Linked DNA regions of Nordella sp. HKS 07. The protein of the gene in region 2 interacts with the protein of the main gene of each other region in a pairwise test. Links are inferred from orthologs where the notes say so. Each region holds a gene or a part of one and is shown on either strand. Other genes may lie near its edges. The genes, in order: ccmE and G5V57_RS07760.

Region 1 (9,979 bases), 2.4 Mb from region 2 along the record:
GACCTGATCAGGCTGCGGAGACAGGGGGTCGCCCTGTCTCCGCCACCTGGAATGTCACACGGGAGCGGGGGAGAGTTGTGTGACACTCAAGCGTCGCACGAGACGCTAACTCACCCTTGGCCGCCGCCCGGCAGGGCGATGAAATGCTGGCTGTCTCCCGAGCGGACCAGCATGACGACCCGCTTGCCCGAGCCCTTGGCCGCGGTCAGCGCTGCCTTGACGTCAGAGGGCTCATGGACTTCCTTGCCTGCCACTTCGAGGATCACGTCACCCGCGCGGATGCCGCGGTCGTCGGCGGCGCTGCCAGGCTTCACGTCGATCACCTTGACGCCGGCACCGTCCTCGGCGGGAGCGAGGCGCACGCCGAGCTCGGCCATGCCGTCCTCGTGCCCCGCCGGCTTGGCGCTGGCAAGCTCCTCCTTCTCACCCGGCATCTTGCCGAGCTCGACCGGGACGACCATGCTCTTGCCGTCGCGGATGATGGTGACGTCCACCGACTTGCCGGGGGAATAGCGGGCCACCTTCTTGGCGAGGTCGCGCGGGTCGGTGATCTCGTCATTGCCGACCTTCACTATCGTATCGCCCGTCTTGATGCCGGCGGCGAGGGCGGGAGACTTCTCCGTGACATCGGCGACGAGCGCGCCCTTCTTGTCCTTGAGGTTCAGTCCTTCGGCGATGTCATCGGTCACCGGCTGGATCTGCACGCCGAGCCAGCCGCGGGTCACCTTGCCGCTGTCCTTGAGGCTGACGATCACATCCTGGGCGGTCGCGGCCGGGATGGCGAAACCGATACCCACGCTGCCGCCCGAGGGCGAGTAGATGGCGGTGTTGATGCCGACCACGTCGCCATCGAGATTGAAGGCGGGTCCACCGGAGTTGCCCTTGTTGATCGGGGCGTCGATCTGCAGGAAGTCGTCATAGGGACCCGAGCCGATATCACGGCCGCGGGCCGAGATGATACCGGTGGTCACGGTGCCGCCGAGACCGAAGGGGTTGCCCACCGCCATCACCCAGTCGCCGACGCGCGGTTCCTTGCCGGAGAATTTCACGAAGGCGAAGTTCTTGCCACCCTCGATCTTGATCAGAGCGAGATCGGTCTTGGGATCGGTGCCAATCACCTTGGCGTCATACTGCTGACCGTCGCTGAACTTCACCGACACCTTGTCGGCATTGCCAACGACGTGATTGTTGGTAACGGCGTAACCGTCGGCCGAGATCACGAAGCCCGAGCCCTGCGCGATGCCGCCACGCGGCTGGCGCGGCGCCTGCGGGAACTGGTCACGGAACTGCGGGAACTGATTGAAGAAGTCGCGGAAGGGACTGTCCTGCGGCAGGTTCGGCACGCCCGGGCCGTCCTGGCCGTCATCGCTGCCGTCGTCGGCGGCGTTGGCGATATTGACCTCAACGGAGATGACCGCCGGCATCACTTTCTCAGCCAGATCGGCAAAGCCCGCCTGCGGCGCCACCTGCTGCGCCGTTTCGGCCAGCGCGGGTACGGATGGGGCGATCATAAAGTTTGCGGACAATGCCGTCGCGGCCAGAAGGCCGAAGGCCATTGCGCCTATTACGCGATTGCGCACCTTGGTGCTTGTAGTCATGGAAGGGTCTCCTGTGTCCCATGCATTCATGTGACAGTAAACGTAGGTATCGGCGAATTACGGAGACCTTTCTACAATGTGAATCTTCTGTAATCCGGGCCGTCTAACCCCTTGTCACGGCTTCACTTTGATGTGATAGCGATGTGACTGGAAATTCCACGCACATGACCAGGAAAAGCCGGCACAGGCTTTCCGTCCGATCACGCGCCAACTCAAAATGTCGATCACATCTACTGAAGTGATCGTGGTCTAGCGGCGGTCCAGCAGGCGCTCCAAGTCGGCCTGCTCCTGCGGATCGAGCGAACGCTCGACCGCGTCTTCCTTGTTGTTGCGCCGGCGCATGAGAAGAAATGTTCCACCTACCAGCAGCAGCACGAACGGACCGATCCACAGAATCCATGTCTCGGCGGTGAAGCGCGGGCGCAACAAAACAAAGTCGCCGTAACGCGCCACGATATAGTCGACCGCCTGCTGGTCGTTGTCGCCGGCCGTCAGGCGCTCGCGCAGAAGAATGCGCAGGTCGCGAGCGAGGGGCGCATTCGAATCATCGATCGACTGGTTCTGGCAGACCAGGCAGCGCAGTCCCATCGACAGCGCGCGCGCGCGGGCTTCAAGCGCCGGATCAGCCAGTATCTCGTCGGGCTCGACCGCCCCCAGCGGAGCGATCCAGAGCAGAAAGAGAAGAAGCGCCGTACCGACCCGCTTCATCGCTTCACTCCGCCGGAACGGGCTGCAATTGGCGCGCGGTCTTGGGCGCCCCCACCCGGAAGCGCCGGTCGGTGAGCGAGATGCAGCCGCCGAGGAACATGACGAAGGCGCCGAGCCAGATCAACGAGATGAGCGGGTTGAAATAGATGCGGATGGCGCGGGCGCCATCGGACATGCGATCGCCCATCACCGCGTAGAGATCGCCAGACCAGGCCTGCAGGAGGCCGACTTCCGTCGTCTCCTGATTGCTCGGCCGGAAGCGGCGCCGTTCCGAAACCAGGGTAGCCACTTCGCGATTGCCGTCCATCACGCGGAAGCGTCCGCCGTCACCGGTGTAATTCGGCCCGGTCATCGGCGCTTCGCCGAGATAGGTCACCTCATATCCGGCGACATTGAGCTTCTCGCCGGGCTTCATCGCCAGGATATGCTCCTGGCGCCAGGTCGTGACCGAGAAGATGCCGATGATCGCGATCCCCACGCCCGCATGGGCTAGCGTCATGCCGAGCGCGGAGCGCGGCAAACCCTTGAATCGCGACCAGGCGACCGCCCAGGGCGAGCGGAGCAAGGCGACGCGCTCGGAAAGCTCGACCAGGGCGCCCAATACCAGCCACAGGCCGAGGCCGACGCCGAGAGGGGCCAGCCACGGTCCACGCCGGAACACGACAAGGAGAAGCATGACCGCGGCGAAGGCCACCAGGGCGGCAACCCACAGGCGCTGGATCACCGGCCACGCTTCGGCCCGCTTCCAGGTGAGCAGCGGCCCGGCCGGCACGAGCAGCAGGAGCGGCAGCATGATCAGGCCGAAGGTGACATTGAAATAAGGCGGACCGACCGAGATCTTGTCGCCGGTGAACATTTCCAGCGCCAGGGGATAGAGCGTGCCGATGAAGACCGCCGCGCAGGCGGTGCAGAGCAGAAGATTGTTCACCACGAGGCCACCCTCGCGGCTCAAGGGCGCGAAGAGCCCGCCCGCCTTCAGCGCCGGCGCGCGCCAGGCGAACAGCGCCAGCGCGCCGCCGATGAAGATGCACAGGATCAGGAGAATGAATACGCCACGCTCCGGATCGACCGCGAAGGCATGAACCGAGGTCAGGACGCCGGAGCGCACCAGGAAGGCGCCGATCAGCGACAGCGAGAACGCCAGGATGGCGAGAAGTATGGTCCAGATCTTCAGCGCGTTGCGCTTCTCGACGACGATCGCGGAATGAAGGAGCGCCGCGGAGATGAGCCAGGGCATGAAGGAGGCGTTTTCGACCGGGTCCCAGAACCAGAAACCGCCCCAGCCCAGTTCGTAATAGGCCCACCAGGATCCCATGGCGATGCCCAGCGTCAGGAAGACCCAGGCGGCGAGCGTCCACGGCCTGACCCAGCGCGCCCAGGCGGCATCGACCTTGCCGTCGATCAGGGCGGCGATGGCGAAGGAGAAGGAGACCGACAGACCGACATAACCGGCATAGAGGAACGGCGGATGGAAGGCGAGCGCCGGATCCTGCAGCAGCGGATTGATGCCGTTGCCTTCGACGGGCGCCGGATCGAGACGCAGGAAAGGATTGGAGGTGAGCAGAATGAAGAGCAGGAAGGCGATGCCGATCGAGCCCTGGATGGCGAGCACCCGCGATTTGAGCTCGAGCGGCAGGTTGCCGCCGAACAGCGCGACACCGGCGCCGAACAGCGACAGGATCAACACCCACAGCATCATCGAGCCTTCATGATTGGCCCAGACGCCGGTGATCTTGTAGAGGAGCGGCTTCGCCGAATGGGAATTCTCCCACACATTGACGACCGAAAAATCCGACGTCACATAGGCATTCATCAGCGCCAGGAAGGCGATGGCGATCAGCGTGAATTGCGCCAGCGCGGCGGGCGCGGCGACATTCATGAGGGCGCGGTCGCCGCGATGGGCGCCGTAGAGCGGCACGGCGCACTGCGCCAGGGCCGTGACGAAGGCCAGGATGAGCGTGAAATGTCCGGTTTCGGCAATCATGATCCGGCCCCCTTGCCTTCCTTCCACACGCCCTTTTCCTTCAGGCGGTCGGCGACGTCCTTCGGCATATAGTTTTCATCATGCTTGGCGAGCACCGTGTCGGCGACGAAGTTGCCCGACGCGTCGAGCTTGCCTTCGGTAACGACGCCCTGGCCCTCGCGGAAGAGATCGGGCAGCTGGCCCTTATATTCGACCGTGACCGACTTGATGGTGTCGGTGACCGCGAAGCGCACGGTCATGCCGTCGCCCTTGACGACGCTGCCCGCCTCAACGAGACCGCCCAGGCGGAAACGCTGGCCGGTCTGGACGTTCTTTTCGGCGATCTCGCTCGGCGTATAGAAGAAGACGATCGTGTCCTTGAGCGCATAAAGCACAATGCCGGCGGCAATGGCGAGGACGGCGAGGCCCGCCAGGATCACCGCGGCGCGCTTCTGCTTCCGGGAACTACGGGGCGTCATCGTCATCATTGCCATTATTCGATACCCAGCTGCTTCGCCGACTGAGCCAATGCGGACATCGCCTGGCTGTCATCCTTGAATTGCGCCTGCGCGGAAGTATACGCCGCGCGCGCCTTGTCCATCTCACCCAAAACGGCGCGCGCCCTAATAAGGCGCTGCCAGCCGTCGAGATCGGCAGGGGCCGATTTAAGGCGCTCCTCCAGGCCGTCAACCATGCCTCGGATCATTTTTTCGCGATCTTCAGGGCTCATATTCTCGGTCGCCGCCACCTGCTCGTCGGAGAGCTGAGGCGCGCCCGGCGACAGGGACGCGATCTGCGCCTCGAGGGCATTTTTCCAGCTGTCTGTCGGCTTCGTATCGGCGAGCAGCCCCTGCCAGACCGCCAGGGCCTCACCCGCCTTGCCGTCCTGCTTCAAGGCCAGGCCGGCATAAAAGCGGGCCTTGGGCAACTTAACGTCAAGCTTCAGGGCCTCGGCGAAAGCCGCCGCCGCCTCCTTGGGGACAAGGCCGGCATTGGCGAAAACCAGCATCTCGCCATAGTCGGCATAGGTTTCGGCATTCGCTCCCTTGAGACGCAGAATGTTCCCGAATGCCTTCGCCGCGTCCTCATAGCGCTCAGTGCCGCGATAGAGAGGTGCGAGAACCTCCCAGCCGCGCAGATCGTCCGGCTGCTCGGCCAGATGCGCCTCGGCCTTTGCCATCAGCGCCCGGACGTCGTTATTGGCGATCGCATTGTCGAGACGCTGCTTGAGCGGCAGATCGGGTCTGCCCGGGGCGCCAAGCGCCATATAGAGACCAAGTGCTGCCACAGGGACGGTCACAGCCACCGCCAAAACCGGCCATCTGCCCACACCCTGGGGGCTGGCCTGGGGCGCCTGCCGGCCAGCGGCGATCAGGCGGCGCGCGATCTCATTGCGGGCGGCCCCGGCTTCGGCAGTACCGATCAGGCCCCTGGCCTTGTCACGCTCGAGCTCGGCGAGCTGGTCGCGGAAGACGGCCTCGTCATAGTCGGCGCGCGCCGGCCCGGCGACGCGCCCCTTCAGGACGGGCCAGCACAGGGCGATCACGACGGCTGCCGCAAGTACCGCAAATACAAGGAAATTCAGCATGCTCTCAAGAGGTTCCGGGGGCTCGTCCCAATGTAATGCGCCCAGCTCTTAAAAGGGTCCGTCGCATTGTCGCATGGCAGCAATGGGGCGTCGGAAACCGGTGGAGGCTGCACCCCCCTTTTGATAAACAGCGCGTTCAGCACACTGGTTTACCAGAGGGCCGCATGAAATCCCGCTACTCGATCTTTTCCCTCGCGCGCAACGCGATGAACTACCACAAGGACTGGGAACGCGCCTGGCGCAGCCCCACGCCCAAGTCGGAATATGACGCGGTGATCGTCGGCGCCGGCGGCCATGGCCTCGCCACCGCCTATTACCTGGCCAAGAATCACAAACTCACAAATATCGCGGTGGTCGAAAAAGGCTGGCTGGGCGGCGGCAATACCGGGCGCAATACCACCATTATCCGCTCGAACTATCTGCAGGACCCCTCGATCGCCATTTATGAGCTCGCCCGCGGGCTCTATGAGGAGCTTTCGCACGACCTCAATTTCAACGTGATGTTCTCGCCGCGCGGCGTGATGATGCTGTGCCAGACCGAGCACGAGTTCCGCGCCTTCAAGCGCACCGCCCATGCCAACCGGCTCGCCGGCCTGGACTGCCGGATGATCACGCCGGAAGAGGTGAAGAAGATCGCCCCCATCATCAATGACGATCCCAATTGCCGCTACCCCATTCTCGGCGCCTATTACCAGCCGCGCGGCGGCACCGGGCGTCATGACGCGGTGGCCTGGGGCTATGCCCGGGGCGCCGACAGCCTCGGCGTCGACATCATCCAGAATTGCGAAGTGCTTTCGATCCGTCGCGACGGGGCCAAGGTGGCCGGGATCGAGACCTCCAAGGGCTTCATCAAGACCAAGAAGGTCGGCGTCGTCACCGCCGGCCATGTCTCGACCCTCGTGCAGACGGCGGGCCTGCGCCTGCCGATCGAGAGCCTGTGTCTGCAGGCGCTGGTCTCGGAACCGATCAAGCCGGTGCTCGATTGCGTCATCATGGCGAATACCGTGCATGGTTACCTGAGCCAGTCCGACAAGGGCGAGCTGGTGGTGGGCGGCGGCACCGATCCCTACAACAATTATTCGCAGCGCGGCTCCTTCCCGGCGCTCGAGCACACGGTGACGGCGCTGGTCGAGACCTTCCCGATCATCTCGCGCTTGCGCATGCTGCGCATGTGGGGCGGCATCGTCGACATGACGGGCGACCGCTCGCCGATCATCAGCAAGACCGATGTGGAAGGCCTCTATGTCAATTGCGGCTGGGGCACCGGCGGCTTCAAGGCGATCCCGGGCTCGGGCTTCGTCTTCGCCGACACGATGTTCAACGACCGGCCACATCCGATCGCCGAGCCTTTCGGTCTCAACCGCTTCCTCGAAGGCCGACTGATCGACGAAAGCGTCGCCGCCGCGGTGGCGCATTAAGGTGGCGCATTAATGTGCAAGGCATTCAGGAGCTCGCATTCATGCTGATCGTTCATTGCCCGGTCTGCGGTGCCGAAGGCGACGAGACGGATTTTCACTATGGCGGGGAGGCTCATGTGGCGAGACCCGCCACGCGCGATCCCGCTGATGTCAGCGATGCCCAGCAGCGCGACTACCTGTTCATGCGGCATAATCCCAAGGGACTGCATTTCGAACGCTGGCGCTGCGACCGCGGCTGCGGCAAGTGGTTCCACGCGGCGCGCGACACGATGACCATGGAATTCAAGGCGACCTACGGGATCGGCGAATTGCCGCCGCGCGAGTTGATGAAAGCCGCGACCGGCGAGTGGGCCGAATTCTTCAAGGACAAGCTGGCAAAGGGACGTAAAGCATGACCGGCAAGCCCTATCGCCTGCCCAAGGGCGGCCGCCTGATCAATCGCGCCATGAAGGTGAGCTTCACCTTCGACGGTCTGACCATGACCGGCTATCAGGGCGACACGCTCGCGGCTGCCGTTCTCGCCAACGGCCAGCGCGTCTTCGGCCGGAGCTTCAAATATCATCGCCCGCGCGGCGTCGTAGGCCTGGGCTCCGAAGAGATGAATGCGCTGGTGGGCGTGGGCGAAGGATCGCGCCACGAGCCCAATCTGCGCGCCACCCAGGTCGAGCTCCATGACGGCCTCGTCGCGGTCAGTCAGAACCGCTGGCCGTCGCTCAAGTTCGACATCGGCGCCCTCAACAGCAGAATCTCCCGCTTCATCCCGGGCGGCTTCTACTACAAGACCTTCATGTGGCCGCAGGCCTTCTGGAAGCATGTCTATGAGCCGATGATCCGGCGCGCCGCCGGCCTCGGCAAGGCGCCGGAAGGCCGCGACCCGGATACCTACGAGCATATGCATGCCCATTGCGACGTGCTGGTGATCGGCGCCGGCGTGGCCGGTCTCGCGGCGGCCGAAGCGGCGCAAGCGTCCGGCGCCCGGGTCATCATCTGCGACGAAAGTACGCGTTTCGGCGGCATGGCCGACCTTTCCACCGGCATGATCGACGGCGCGCCGCAGCTCGACTGGGTCAGAAGCCGCGCCGAACTCCTCGCCAATGCAGACAATGTCCAGGTGATGACGCGAACCACGGCGGTCGGCCACTGGCATCACAATCATGTCATGCTGTTCGAGCGCGTCGCCGATCACGATCCCGCACTTCTCGCCAAGGGCACGCCGCGCCATCGCCTGTGGAAGGTGCGCGCCAAGGAGGTGATCCTGGCGACCGGCGCGCTCGAGCGTCCCATCGCTTTCGCCAACAACGACCGGCCGGGCATCATGCTCGCCACCGCGGCGCGCGGCCTCGTCGAACGCTACGGCGTGTCGCCCGGCATGAAGGGGGTCGTCTTCACCAACAACGACGATGCCTATCTGACCGCGCTTTCGCTGAAGCGCGCCGGCTCGAATGTCGCCGCGATCATCGATGTACGCCAGGGCACCGACAGTGCCGGGGCGCGCGACGCGCGCAATGCCGGCATCGAAATCATTCCGGGACATGCGATTGCCGGTGTCGAGAGCGGCTATGGCGGCTTGGGCCTCAACGGCGTCAAGATCGCGCCGTGGCGCAAGGGCCAGGGCCGCGTCGTCAATGAAAGCCGCATCGCTTGCGATTTCGTCGCCATGTCGGGCGGATTCAATCCGGTGGTCAATCTGTGGTGCCACAATGGCGGCAAGCTCACTTTCGACAGCGGGCTGCAGAGCTTCAGGCCCGGCAAGCATCATGACCGCATCCAGGCGGTTGGCGCGGCCAACGGCACGATGGATTTGTCCGTGGCGCTCGCCGAAGGCTATGCCGCCGGCGAAACGGCAGTGAAGGCGGCCGCGCCCACGGCAGCCCGGCCCAAGGCCGAGTCCGCTCCGCAGAAGCCTCTCGAGCCGATCTGGTTCTCGCCTGCCACGGGCAAATACAATGAAGGCAACAAGCACTTCATCGATTTCCAGAACGATGTGACCGCCGCCGATCTCGAGCTCGCCCAGCGCGAAGGCTATGAATCGGTCGAGCATACCAAGCGCTATACGACCTTCGGCATGGCGACCGACCAAGGCAAGACGTCCAACCTGAACGGGCTCGGCGTGCTCGCCGAGGCGACCGGCAGGAAGATTCCCGAGATCGGCATCACCACGTTCCGCCCGCCCTATACGCCCTTTTCCTTCGGCGCGATCGCGGGCGCGCTCACAAAGAAGCTGTTCCTCCCCATAAGGCGCACACCGATCTACCGCTGGCATCAGGCGCAGAACGCGCATTTCGAGCCGGTCGGGCAATGGCGGCGCGCCTATACCTATCCGCGCGCCGGCGAGGACAAGCACGCCGCGATCAACCGCGAGATTCTGGCCGTGCGCCGCAAGGTCGGCCTGCTCGACGCATCGACGCTCGGCAAGATCGAGATCAAGGGGCCGGACGCCGCCGAGTTCCTCGACCGCATCTATACGAACATGTTCTCGACCTTGAAGGTCGGGCGTTGCCGCTATGGGCTCATGATGAACGAGCTCGGTTTCCTCATCGATGACGGCGTCTCGGTACGCCTCGCCGACGACCATTTCCTGATGCACACGACCTCGGGCGGCGCCGACCGCATCGCCGCCTGGCTCGAGGAATGGCTGCAGACGGAATGGACGCACTACCGGGTCTTCGTCACGCCGGTCACCGAGCAATGGGCGCAGTTCGCC
Region 2 (9,994 bases):
CGTCGGACGAGATGTCCTGGAAATTCGGCAGTTCCGACTTGCGCACCAGCACGCGCTCGAGCTCGGCCCGGATCGCCGGGTACGCCTTCTCGACCTCGGCCGCCCAGGGGAAGGCCTTGTTGTCGTAGACGGGCGGATTGCCGAGCTTGGCGCATTTCAGATTGAGCTTCTCGGCCTTGGCGACGATGTTCATGAAGAAGCGCGTGACGGCGCTCGGTCGGTCCATGGGAGCGACGCCGGCGGTTCCGAATTTTTGCTGGGCTTCCTCCTGCTTCGCAGGAGAGAACGCACGGTCCGTGGTATTTGCAGTCATGATGTCACCGGTTATGGCCGCATCGTGGCGGCTCTATGGCAGAAACTTTGCTTAGGTCACGACCGCTTCAGACCCTACGCCCGAAATGGTAAACATGATCGAAATCCTGTATTTAGTGCGCAATCGGACGGCAAACTGCGGACCACTTCTCCTGATTACGCGTTAGGGGTTAGCAAAAGGCTAGCCTTTTCTGGAGCTTTCACCATATAAACCGGCCATGAACGGGTTGGCACCCATGCAATTCCGCAAGATGAACGGGCTCGGCAACGACTTTGTCGTGCTCGACGCCCGCTTGCGCCCGCTATCCATAAGTCAGGACAAAGCCCGCGCCATAGCCGACCGTAAATCCGGCATCGGCTGCGACCAGCTCATCGTGCTGGAGCCGTCGAGCACGGCCGATGTCCTCATGCGCATCTGGAACAATGAGGGCTTCGAGGTCGAATCCTGCGGCAACGCGTCCCGCTGCATCGCCGACATTCTCTTCGAGGAGAAGCGCAAGACGCTCGCCACCATAGATACCAAGGGCGGTTTCCTCGTCTGCGAGAAGGGTGGCGACGGGCTGGTGACAGTCGACATGGGAGCTCCCCGTTTCAGCTGGCGCGACATCCCCTTGTCCGAACCCTTCGCCGACACCCGCCATATCGAACTTCAGCTGGGGCCCATTGACGCGCCATTGATCCATTCGCCCTCGGTCGTGAATGTCGGCAATCCGCATTGCATCTTCTGGGTCAAGGATCTGGACATTGTCGACCTCGCCAAGGCCGGGCCGATGCTCGAGCATCATCCGCTCTTCCCGGAGCGCGCCAATATCTCGCTCGCGAGGGTCGACGCCAAGGATCATATCACGCTCAAGGTGTGGGAGCGCGGCGCCGGCCTGACGCGCGCCTGTGGTACAGCCGCCTGCGCCGTCGTGGCGGCGGCGGCCCGCATCAAGCTTACGCACCGCAAAGCCACCGTGACTTTGCCGGGCGGCGACCTCCTCATCGATTGGCGCGAAGCCGACGATCACATTTTGATGACCGGGCCGGTCACTTATGAATATGAGGGTGTACTGCCCGCTCATCTCACGGTGTGATGACCCATGTCGAAACCGGACATCATCACCTTTGGCTGCCGTCTGAACGCCTATGAATCGGAAGTGATGCGCCATGAGGCCGAGAAGGCCGGCCTCGAGGACGCGATCATCTTCAACACCTGCGCGGTGACCGCGGAGGCGACGCGCCAGGCGCGCCAGGCCATCCGCCGCGCCCGCAAGGACAATCCGCAAGCGCGCATCATCGTCACCGGCTGCGCCGCCCAGACCGACCCCGCGATGTTCGCCGCGATGGCGGAAGTCGACCTGGTGCTCGGCAACCAGGAAAAGCTCGACGCGAAGAACTATCGTGTCGCCGATTTCGGCCTTTCGACCGAAGAGCGCGTCAAGGTGAACGACATCATGTCGGTGCGCGAGACAGCACTGCACATGATCGACGGCTTCTCCGAGCGCACCCGCGCATTTGTGCAGATTCAGAACGGCTGCGACCATCGCTGCACCTTCTGCATCATCCCCTTCGGACGCGGCAATTCGCGCTCGGTGGCGGCCGGCGAAGCGGTCGAGCAGATCCGCCGCCTTGTTGCCAACGGCTATTCGGAGATCGTTCTCTCAGGCGTCGACATCACGTCCTGGGGCTCCGACCTGCCGGGCAAGCCGCGCCTCGGCAATCTGGTGCGCCGCATCCTCAAGGCGGTGCCGGATCTGAAGCGTTTGCGCCTTTCCTCGATCGATTCGATCGAGGCCGATGACGACCTCATGCGCGCCATCGCCGAGGAGGAACGGCTGATGCCGCATCTCCATCTCTCGCTGCAGGCGGGCGACGACATGATCCTCAAACGCATGAAGCGCCGGCATCTGCGCGACCATTCGATCGCTTTCTGTCGGGAGGTGCGCCGGTTGCGCCCCGACATCGTCTTCGGCGCCGACATCATCGCCGGCTTCCCGACAGAGACCGAGGCGATGTTCGAGAATTCGCTGCGGATCGTCGAGGAATGCGGCCTGACCTATCTGCATGTCTTCCCCTTCTCGGCGAGACCCGGCACGCCGGCGGCGCGCATGCCGCAACTGGCGAAGCCAATTATTCAGGAGCGTGCCAGACGCCTGCGCGAGAAGGGCAAGGCGCGGCTCGACACCTTCCTCGGCCAGGAAGTCGGCGCCTCGCGCTCCATCCTCATCGAGACCGAGAGCACCGGCCGCACCGAGCATTTCGCCGCCGTCAAATTCGTGCAACGCATGAGCGCCGGCGCCATCGTCCGCGCCACCGTGACGGGCCGCGGCGCCGACCATCTCGAGGCGAGCCTCGCCGCATGAGTGGTTTCTTCAAGAAACTCTTCACGCGGGGCTCGAGCCGCGAGGATCCGGCACCGCCGCCGGCACCCGAAGCCGAGATCCCGCCGCCCGCCACGGAAATTGTCTCATCGCCGGATCCGGAACCGGCTCCCCCTGCTCCGGATCTCGTGCCTGTTGCGCCGGAACATGTTGCACTGCAGCCGGAACCCGAGCCCGAGGTCGCGCCGCAACAGCGCGGCGGCTGGTTCGGCCGGCTCACGGAAGGCCTGGCGAAATCCTCGCGCTCCCTCACCGGCTCGATCACCTCGATCTTCACCAAGCGCAAGCTCGATGCGGCGACGCTCGGGGAGCTCGAGGACGCGCTGATCCAGGCCGATCTCGGCGTCGCGACGACCGCTCGCATCATCAGCGCGGTTTCGGCTGGCCGCTATGACAAGGAGATCGAGCCCGAGGAGGTGAAAGCCATTCTCGCCGGCGAAGTGGCGAAGGTGCTGAAGCCGGTCGAGGTTCCTTTCAGTTTCGGCACGCAGAAGCCGTTCGTCATCCTCGTGGTTGGCGTCAACGGCGCCGGCAAGACCACCACCATCGGCAAGCTCGGCGCCATCGCGACGCGCGAGGGCCACTCGGTCATGCTGGCGGCCTGCGACACCTTCCGCGCCGCTGCCATCGAGCAACTGACCGTCTGGGGCAAGCGCATCGGCGCCAAGGTCATCTCGCGTCCCACCGGAGCGGACGCCGCCGGCCTCGCCTTCGACGCGATGAAGGAGGCGCAGGACAGCCGGACCGACATCCTCTTCATCGACACCGCCGGACGCCTGCAGAACAAGGCCAACCTCATGGCCGAGCTCGACAAGGTGGTGCGCGTCATCAAGAAGCAGGATGAAACGGCGCCGCACGCCGTCCTGCTGGTGCTCGATGCCACCACCGGCCAGAACGCCATATCGCAGGCCGACGTCTTCACCAGGGTCGCGGGCGTCACCGGCTTGATCATGACCAAGCTTGACGGCACGGCGAGGGGCGGCATTCTTGTCGCCATCGCCGAAAGGTTCAAGCTTCCCATCCACGCCATCGGCGTCGGCGAGCAGATCGAGGATCTGCAGCCTTTCGATGCCGATGCCTTCTCGCGCGCCATAGCAGGTCTCGCCGAATGAACCCCTTGGTCAAAATCCTCATCGAAGCGGGCCCGCTCGTGGCCTTCTTCCTGTCCAATTGGCTGGCCGGCATCTTCTGGGCTACCGGCATCTTCATGGCCGCGACCGCGATCGCCCTGCTCCTGTCCTGGCTGCTCACGCGCAAGCTGGCCGTCATACCGCTGATCAGCGCCGGCTTCGTCGCGATTTTCGGCGTCCTCACTCTGTGGCTCCACGATGAGACTTTCATCAAGGTGAAAGTCACGCTGATCAACGCCCTGTTCGGCGTCATTCTCCTCGGCGGTTTGCTCTTTGGACAGACTTTCCTCAAATATGTCATGGGCGAAGCCGTCAAGATGACCGAGCAAGGCTGGCGCGCCCTCACCATACGCTGGGGAATATTCTTTCTGCTCGTCGCTCTCGTGAATGAGGTGGTGTGGCGGATGGTCTCGACCGACAACTGGGTGAACTTCAAGCTGGCGCTTCTGCCGGTCACGCTCGTTTTTGCCCTCTCCCAGGCGCCAATGATGACCAAACATATGATTCAGGACGACCCCAAGCCCCCTCAGTAACCGGTCTGGTCACACTTCGCGACCACTCCGTATGCGGACAATACGGTTGTGCGGCCGCGGTCATGTCGCTTCTCGCAATTGCACAAGAGCATGCGCTTTATCCCCTTGCCGTCGCCGTTGCGAGGCGCTAGGACAAATGGCTTCGGGTGACGGTAACGATAAGCTCTTGCAGTTTCGGGGCAAGAAAGCGGGGCAAACCATCCGGAATGAGGCATCAAAAGATACGCGCGGCGAAGCTGGCGGCTCGCGGTGTGGCAGGAGTAGGGGTCGATGACAGGCAACAAAGATGTGAAGCAGCTTTCGCGCTCGCCGTATCATCTTTTGAAGAGAGCAGCTCAGTATGCTGCCTATGTTTATCAAGGTGAGGTGGGCAAGGCCGGCCTCACACAGCGCCAATTCACCGTTCTTATAGCCGTCGACCAGAATGAAGGCGTCAGCCAGACGGCTCTGGTGAAGATGACCGGGATCGACCGCTCGACGCTGGCCGATCTCGTCGCCCGTCTTCTGGCGCAGGGCTATCTGCAACGCCGGCGTACCAAGGACGATGGACGCACCAATTCGGTGCGCATCACCTCCGCCGGCAAGCGCATGCTGAAGCTGGCGCAGCCGGGCGCCGACGAGGTGGACAAGCAGGTGCTTTCCGCGATCCCGGCAAGCCACCGCAAATCCTTCACCGAGGCATTGAGTCTACTGGCCGCCGAAATGGACCGCATCGAGGACGAGAGCGAGGTCAAGCCCGCCCTCAAGATCAAGAACCGCCGGCGCGCCTGATTTCTTCGACTTTAGGAATGATCTGATTTGTGAGGGCTTCTCGCGTGAGAGGCCCGATCCATTTCATGCGGATCGTGCCGGTGCCGTCGACGAGGAAGTTCTCCGGCACGCCATAAACGCCCCAGTCGACCGCCGCCCGGCCCTTGGGATCGGAGCCGACCGCCGTGAAGGGAATGCCGAGCGTGACCAGGAACCGCCGGGCATTCTCCGGATCATCCTTGTAGTTGATCCCGACGACGTTCAGATCACCGCGCGCCGCGAGTTCCATCAGGAGAGGATGCTCCTCGCGGCAGGGCGGGCACCAGGAGGCCCAGACATTGACGAGCGTGACTTCGCCCTTCTTGAGGTCGTCGCTGGAGAGGCCAGGCAGGCCGAGACCTGCGACCGGCGGCAGCGAGAAAGCCGGAACCGGCTTATTGAGGAGTACCGAAGGCACCTCAGACGGATTGCCCGACAGGCCCCGATAGAAGAGAACCGCCAGGAGAGCGAAGGCGGCAACTGGCAGGATGGTGAGCCAGGTGCGCCTGCGGGGCAGACTAGCCTCGGCCATGTTTGCTACCTTTGTTGCGTTCGAGCGCCGCGATTTGCCGCTTCAGCTTCCGGTCCCGTATCAGGACGCAGGTGGCGAGCAGGATGAGCCCGGCGAAGCTCACCGCATAGGCGGCGACCACGAAGGCGACATGGGCGGCGTTCCAGTCCATCACCGCCCCTCGATCCCGGCCAGGCGCAGTTGGCGCAGTTTGCGCTGGGCGATCTCGCTTCTCATCGCGACGAGGAGCAGCCCGGTGAAGAGCAGCATGTAGGCGAGCGCCATGACGAGCAGCGGCCACAGCATGCGCGCATCGATGGTGGGGCCGTCCATGCGGAAGACGCTGGGGCCCTGATGCAGCGAGTTCCACCAGTCGACCGAGAACTTGACGATCGGCACGTTGATGAAGCCCGCTAGGGCGACGACGCGGGCGATGAGCGCGGCGCGATGCGGATCCTCGATTGCCTGCCACACCGCCATATAGCCGAGATAAAGCAGAAGCAGGACGAACATCGAGGTCAGTCGCGCATCCCACACCCACCAGGCGCCCCACATCGGCTTGCCCCAGAGCGAGCCGGTGATGAGCGACAGAAGGCAGAACATGGCACCGATGGGTGCCGCCGCCTTGGCCGCCATATCGGCCAGGGGATGCCGGAACACCGCCGCCATGGCGCTGGCCGCCGCCATGGCGGTGTAGACCATGAGCGCCATCCAGGCCGCCGGCACATGCACGAACATGATGCGGACCGTCTCGCCCTGCTGGTAGTCGGGCGGTGCGGTCACGAGCGACATATAGAGCCCGGCCGCGAAGGCCAGGATCATCGCCCCCCAAACATAGGGCAGGAGCGCTTCGGCGAGCTTCTGGAACCGGGCCGGATTAGCGAATTTCTGCATGGTTGTATTTTAGGGGGCTCATATCATTTCAGATAGGCGCGCAACGCCGCAGCGGCGGCGACCGGCACCAGGACGAAACTGGTCAGCGCCAGCGCGGTCAGCATCAGCAGCGACGGCTTGACAAGCTCGCTGGAGGAACTCGCCGCCACCCCGAAAATGAGGCAGGGCACATAGAAGGGGAGGATCAGCAGCGACACCAGAAGCCCGCCGCGCCTGAGCGCCACGGTGATCGCCGCCCCCAGTGCGGCAAGCAGCGAGAGGAACACCGAGCCCAGGATCATCGCCAGGCTGAGCGGCAGGATATCATACGTGTCGAGATTGATGAGGAAGCCGAAGAAGGGTGCGGCGATCGCCAGCGGCAAGGAGGTGGTGAGCCAGTGCGCCATCGCCTTGGCCAGCACCACGAGCTCCAGCGGCACCACGCCGAGCGCCATCGCGTCGAGCGAGCCATCCTCGTAATCGGCCTGGAAGATCCGCTCCGCCGAAAGCAGGACGGAGAGCAGGAGCGCGATCCACAAGGCGCCGGGCGCGATGCGCTGCAACAGCGCCTGGTCGGGACCGAGACCCAGCGGCAAGAGCACGATCACCGTCACGAAGAAGCCGATGGCCGTGCCGGCGCCACCGCCCTGGCGGGTCGCCAGCATGAGATCGCGCCGGATGAGCGCCCAGATGAGCTTCATCGAGAGACCCCCAGCACGAGCTTGACGTCAGCTTCGAGGCTGAGCGGCGCATGGGTTGCCACCACCGCGAGGCCGCCGCCCGTCAAGTGGCCGCGCAGCAACCGGGTCAGCCGGTCGAGCGAGGCGGCGTCGAGGCCGACCGTCGGCTCGTCGAGCAGCCACAGGAGCCGCGGCACCAAAGCGAGCCGCGCCAGCGACAGGCGGCGCTTCTGCCCGGCCGAGAGGAGGGCTGCCGGGTAATCGGCGAGCGCTTCGAGATCGAAGGCGGCCAGTGCCGCGTCCATATCCCCGCCACCCAGAAAGTCACCCCAGAATTTCAGGTTCTCGCTGACCGTCAGCGGCGATTTGATCGCCTCCTGATGCGCGCCATAATGCGCCTGCTGGCCGATGCTGAGGTCCTCGCCGCCGCCCGACAGCGTGATCCGGCCGGAAACGGCCTCTCCCAGGCCCGCAATGAGACGCAGAAGCGACGACTTGCCGGCGCCGTTGGGACCTCTGAGCTCCATGAGCTGACCGGAGGAGAGGGTAAAGTTCACGTCGGTGAACACTGTCCGGCCGCCGCGCTGGCAGGCGAGCGAGTCTGCTTGTAATTGGACCATCGTCCACCCGCTTAACCCATCGGGCGGCACGAGGCAAAGGCGGTTCTGGCGGTTCTGCTTGTGTGACCTGCAGCCTTGGCATTGTCATGGAAATGGACCTATATGCTGGGCAAATCCCGCCGACACCAATTTGCACCAAGGATCAGCCATGACTGCTACGTCCCTCGACTCCTTCAAATGCCGCAAGACTTTGAAGGTGGGCGCCAAGACCTATGTCTATTTCAGCCTCAAGGCGGCCGAGAAGAACGGCCTCAAGGGCATCTCCGCATTGCCCTACTCGCTGAAGGTGCTGCTCGAGAATCTGCTGCGGCATGAGGATGGCCGTTCGGTCACCAAGCAAAGCATCGTCAATTTCGCCCGCTGGCTGAAGAATCGCGGCAAGGCGGAAAACGAGATCGCCTATCGTCCGGCGCGCGTGCTGATGCAGGACTTCACCGGCGTGCCGGCGGTGGTCGATCTTGCGGCCATGCGCGATGCGATGCGCGGTCTCGGCGGCAACCCCGAGAAGATCAACCCGCTCGCCCCCGTCGATCTCGTCATCGACCATTCGGTGATGGTCGACTTCTTCGCCAACTCCAAGGCGTTCAAGCAGAATGTCGCGCTCGAATATGACCGCAACGGCGAGCGCTACACTTTCCTCAAATGGGGTCAGGGCGCCTTCGACAATTTCCGCGTCGTGCCGCCCGGGACCGGCATCTGTCACCAGGTCAATCTCGAATATCTGGCCCGCACCGTCTGGACCAAGAAGGTCAAGGAAAAAGGCAAGACCGTCGAATACGCCTACCCCGACACGCTGGTCGGTACCGACAGCCATACCACCATGGTCAATGGCCTGGCCGTGCTCGGCTGGGGCGTGGGCGGCATCGAGGCGGAAGCCGCCATGCTCGGCCAGCCGACTTCCATGCTCATTCCCGAAGTCATCGGTTTCAAGCTCGAGGGCAAGCTGCCGGAAGGCACAACCGCCACCGATCTCGTGCTCACCGTGACGCAGATGCTGCGCAAGAAGGGCGTCGTCGGCAAGTTCGTCGAATTCTACGGCCCGGGCCTCGCCAATCTGGCGCTCGAGGACATGGCCACCATCGCCAATATGGCGCCCGAATATGGCGCGACCTGCGGCTTCTTCCCGGTTTCCGCCGAAACGCTCGACTATCTGAAGAGCACCGCGAGGCCAGCGGCCCAGATCGCTCTCGTCGAGAAATATGCCAAGACTCAGGGCATGTTCTGGACCACGAAATCGGAAGACCCAGTATTCACCGACACGCTTTCGCTCGATCTCGCCACCGTCGAGCCCTCGATGGCCGGCCCCAAGCGCCCGCAGGACCGCGTCACCCTCATGAACGCCGCTCCCGATTTCGCCAATGTCATGGCGAACGAGTTCAAGAAGGCGGAGCAGTTGCACAGCCGCTTCAAGGTGGATGGCGCCAATTATGACCTCGGCCATGGCGATGTGGTGATCGCGGCGATCACCTCCTGCACCAACACCTCCAACCCCTCGGTGATGATCGGCGCTGGCCTCCTCGCCCGCAATGCGGCAAAGAAAGGCCTGACGGTCAAGCCCTGGGTCAAGACCTCCCTCGCCCCCGGCAGCCAGGTGGTGACCGAGTATCTCAAGTCGTCGGGCCTGCAGAAGGACCTCGACAAGCTCGGCTTCGACCTCGTCGGCTATGGCTGCACGACCTGCATCGGCAATTCCGGTCCGTTGCCCGAGCCGATCTCGGAATCGATCAAGAAGAACGATCTCGTCGCCGCGGCGGTGCTTTCCGGCAACCGGAACTTCGAAGGCCGCGTCAATCCGGACGTGCGCGCCAACTACCTGGCCTCGCCGCCGCTCGTCGTCGCCTATGCGTTGGCGGGCTCGCTCAATGTCGATCTGAGTAAGGATCCGCTGGGCAAAGGCAAGGACGGCAAGCCCGTCTATCTCAAAGACATCTGGCCGAGCGCCAAGGAGATCGCCGCCCAGGTGCGCAAGAACGTCACCCGCAAGGCCTTCGCCACCAGATACAAGGACGTCTTCAAGGGCGACGCCGAATGGCGCAAGATCAAGGTCGAGGGCGGCCTCACCTTCAAATGGAGCATGTCCTCGACCTATGTGCAGAACCCGCCCTATTTCGAAGGCATGAAGATGACGCCGGACCCGGTCAGCGATGTGGTCAATGCCCGCATTCTCGGCCTCTTCCTCGATT

What was found.
Region 1: the proteins of G5V57_RS07760 (region 2) and ccmE interact in binary tests that used the Escherichia coli proteins (3 or more experiments, as listed by UniProt). The link is inferred for Nordella sp. HKS 07 from one-to-one orthologs.

Annotation. Positions count from the first base shown.
Region 1 is NZ_CP049258.1:4,057,782-4,067,760, reverse strand. The notes cover bases 3,018-5,842. They hold ccmE (cytochrome c maturation protein CcmE), read right to left. Parts: upstream 4,749-5,842; coding sequence 4,287-4,748; downstream 3,018-4,286. Other genes in these bases: ccmI (c-type cytochrome biogenesis protein CcmI), read right to left, coding at 4,763-5,842; G5V57_RS19205 (heme lyase CcmF/NrfE family subunit), read right to left, coding at 3,018-4,290. In the rest of the region: G5V57_RS19215 (Do family serine endopeptidase), read right to left, coding at 111-1,598; G5V57_RS19210 (cytochrome c-type biogenesis protein), read right to left, coding at 1,848-2,306; more of G5V57_RS19205, read right to left, coding at 2,311-3,017; more of ccmI, read right to left, coding at 5,843-5,857; G5V57_RS19190 (sarcosine oxidase subunit beta family protein), read left to right, coding at 6,022-7,275; G5V57_RS19185 (sarcosine oxidase subunit delta), read left to right, coding at 7,317-7,670; G5V57_RS19180 (sarcosine oxidase subunit alpha family protein), read left to right, coding at 7,667-9,979. UniProt on the Escherichia coli protein: Heme chaperone required for the biogenesis of c-type cytochromes. Transiently binds heme delivered by CcmC and transfers the heme to apo-cytochromes in a process facilitated by CcmF and CcmH.
Region 2 is NZ_CP049258.1:1,643,139-1,653,132, forward strand. The notes cover bases 4,672-7,511. They hold G5V57_RS07760 (heme ABC transporter permease), read right to left. Parts: upstream 6,533-7,511; coding sequence 5,810-6,532; downstream 4,672-5,809. Other genes in these bases: G5V57_RS07745 (MarR family winged helix-turn-helix transcriptional regulator), read left to right, coding at 4,672-5,109; G5V57_RS07750 (DsbE family thiol:disulfide interchange protein), read right to left, coding at 5,087-5,659; ccmD (heme exporter protein CcmD), read right to left, coding at 5,646-5,810; ccmB (heme exporter protein CcmB), read right to left, coding at 6,556-7,212; ccmA (heme ABC exporter ATP-binding protein CcmA), read right to left, coding at 7,209-7,511. In the rest of the region: G5V57_RS07720 (aspartyl/asparaginyl beta-hydroxylase domain-containing protein), read right to left, coding at 1-313; dapF (diaminopimelate epimerase), read left to right, coding at 531-1,388; tRNA (N(6)-L-threonylcarbamoyladenosine(37)-C(2))-methylthiotransferase MtaB, read left to right, coding at 1,395-2,657; signal recognition particle-docking protein FtsY, read left to right, coding at 2,654-3,787; G5V57_RS07740 (septation protein A), read left to right, coding at 3,784-4,338; more of G5V57_RS07745, read left to right, coding at 4,609-4,671; more of ccmA, read right to left, coding at 7,512-7,811; aconitate hydratase AcnA, read left to right, coding at 7,960-9,994. UniProt on the Escherichia coli protein: Required for the export of heme to the periplasm for the biogenesis of c-type cytochromes.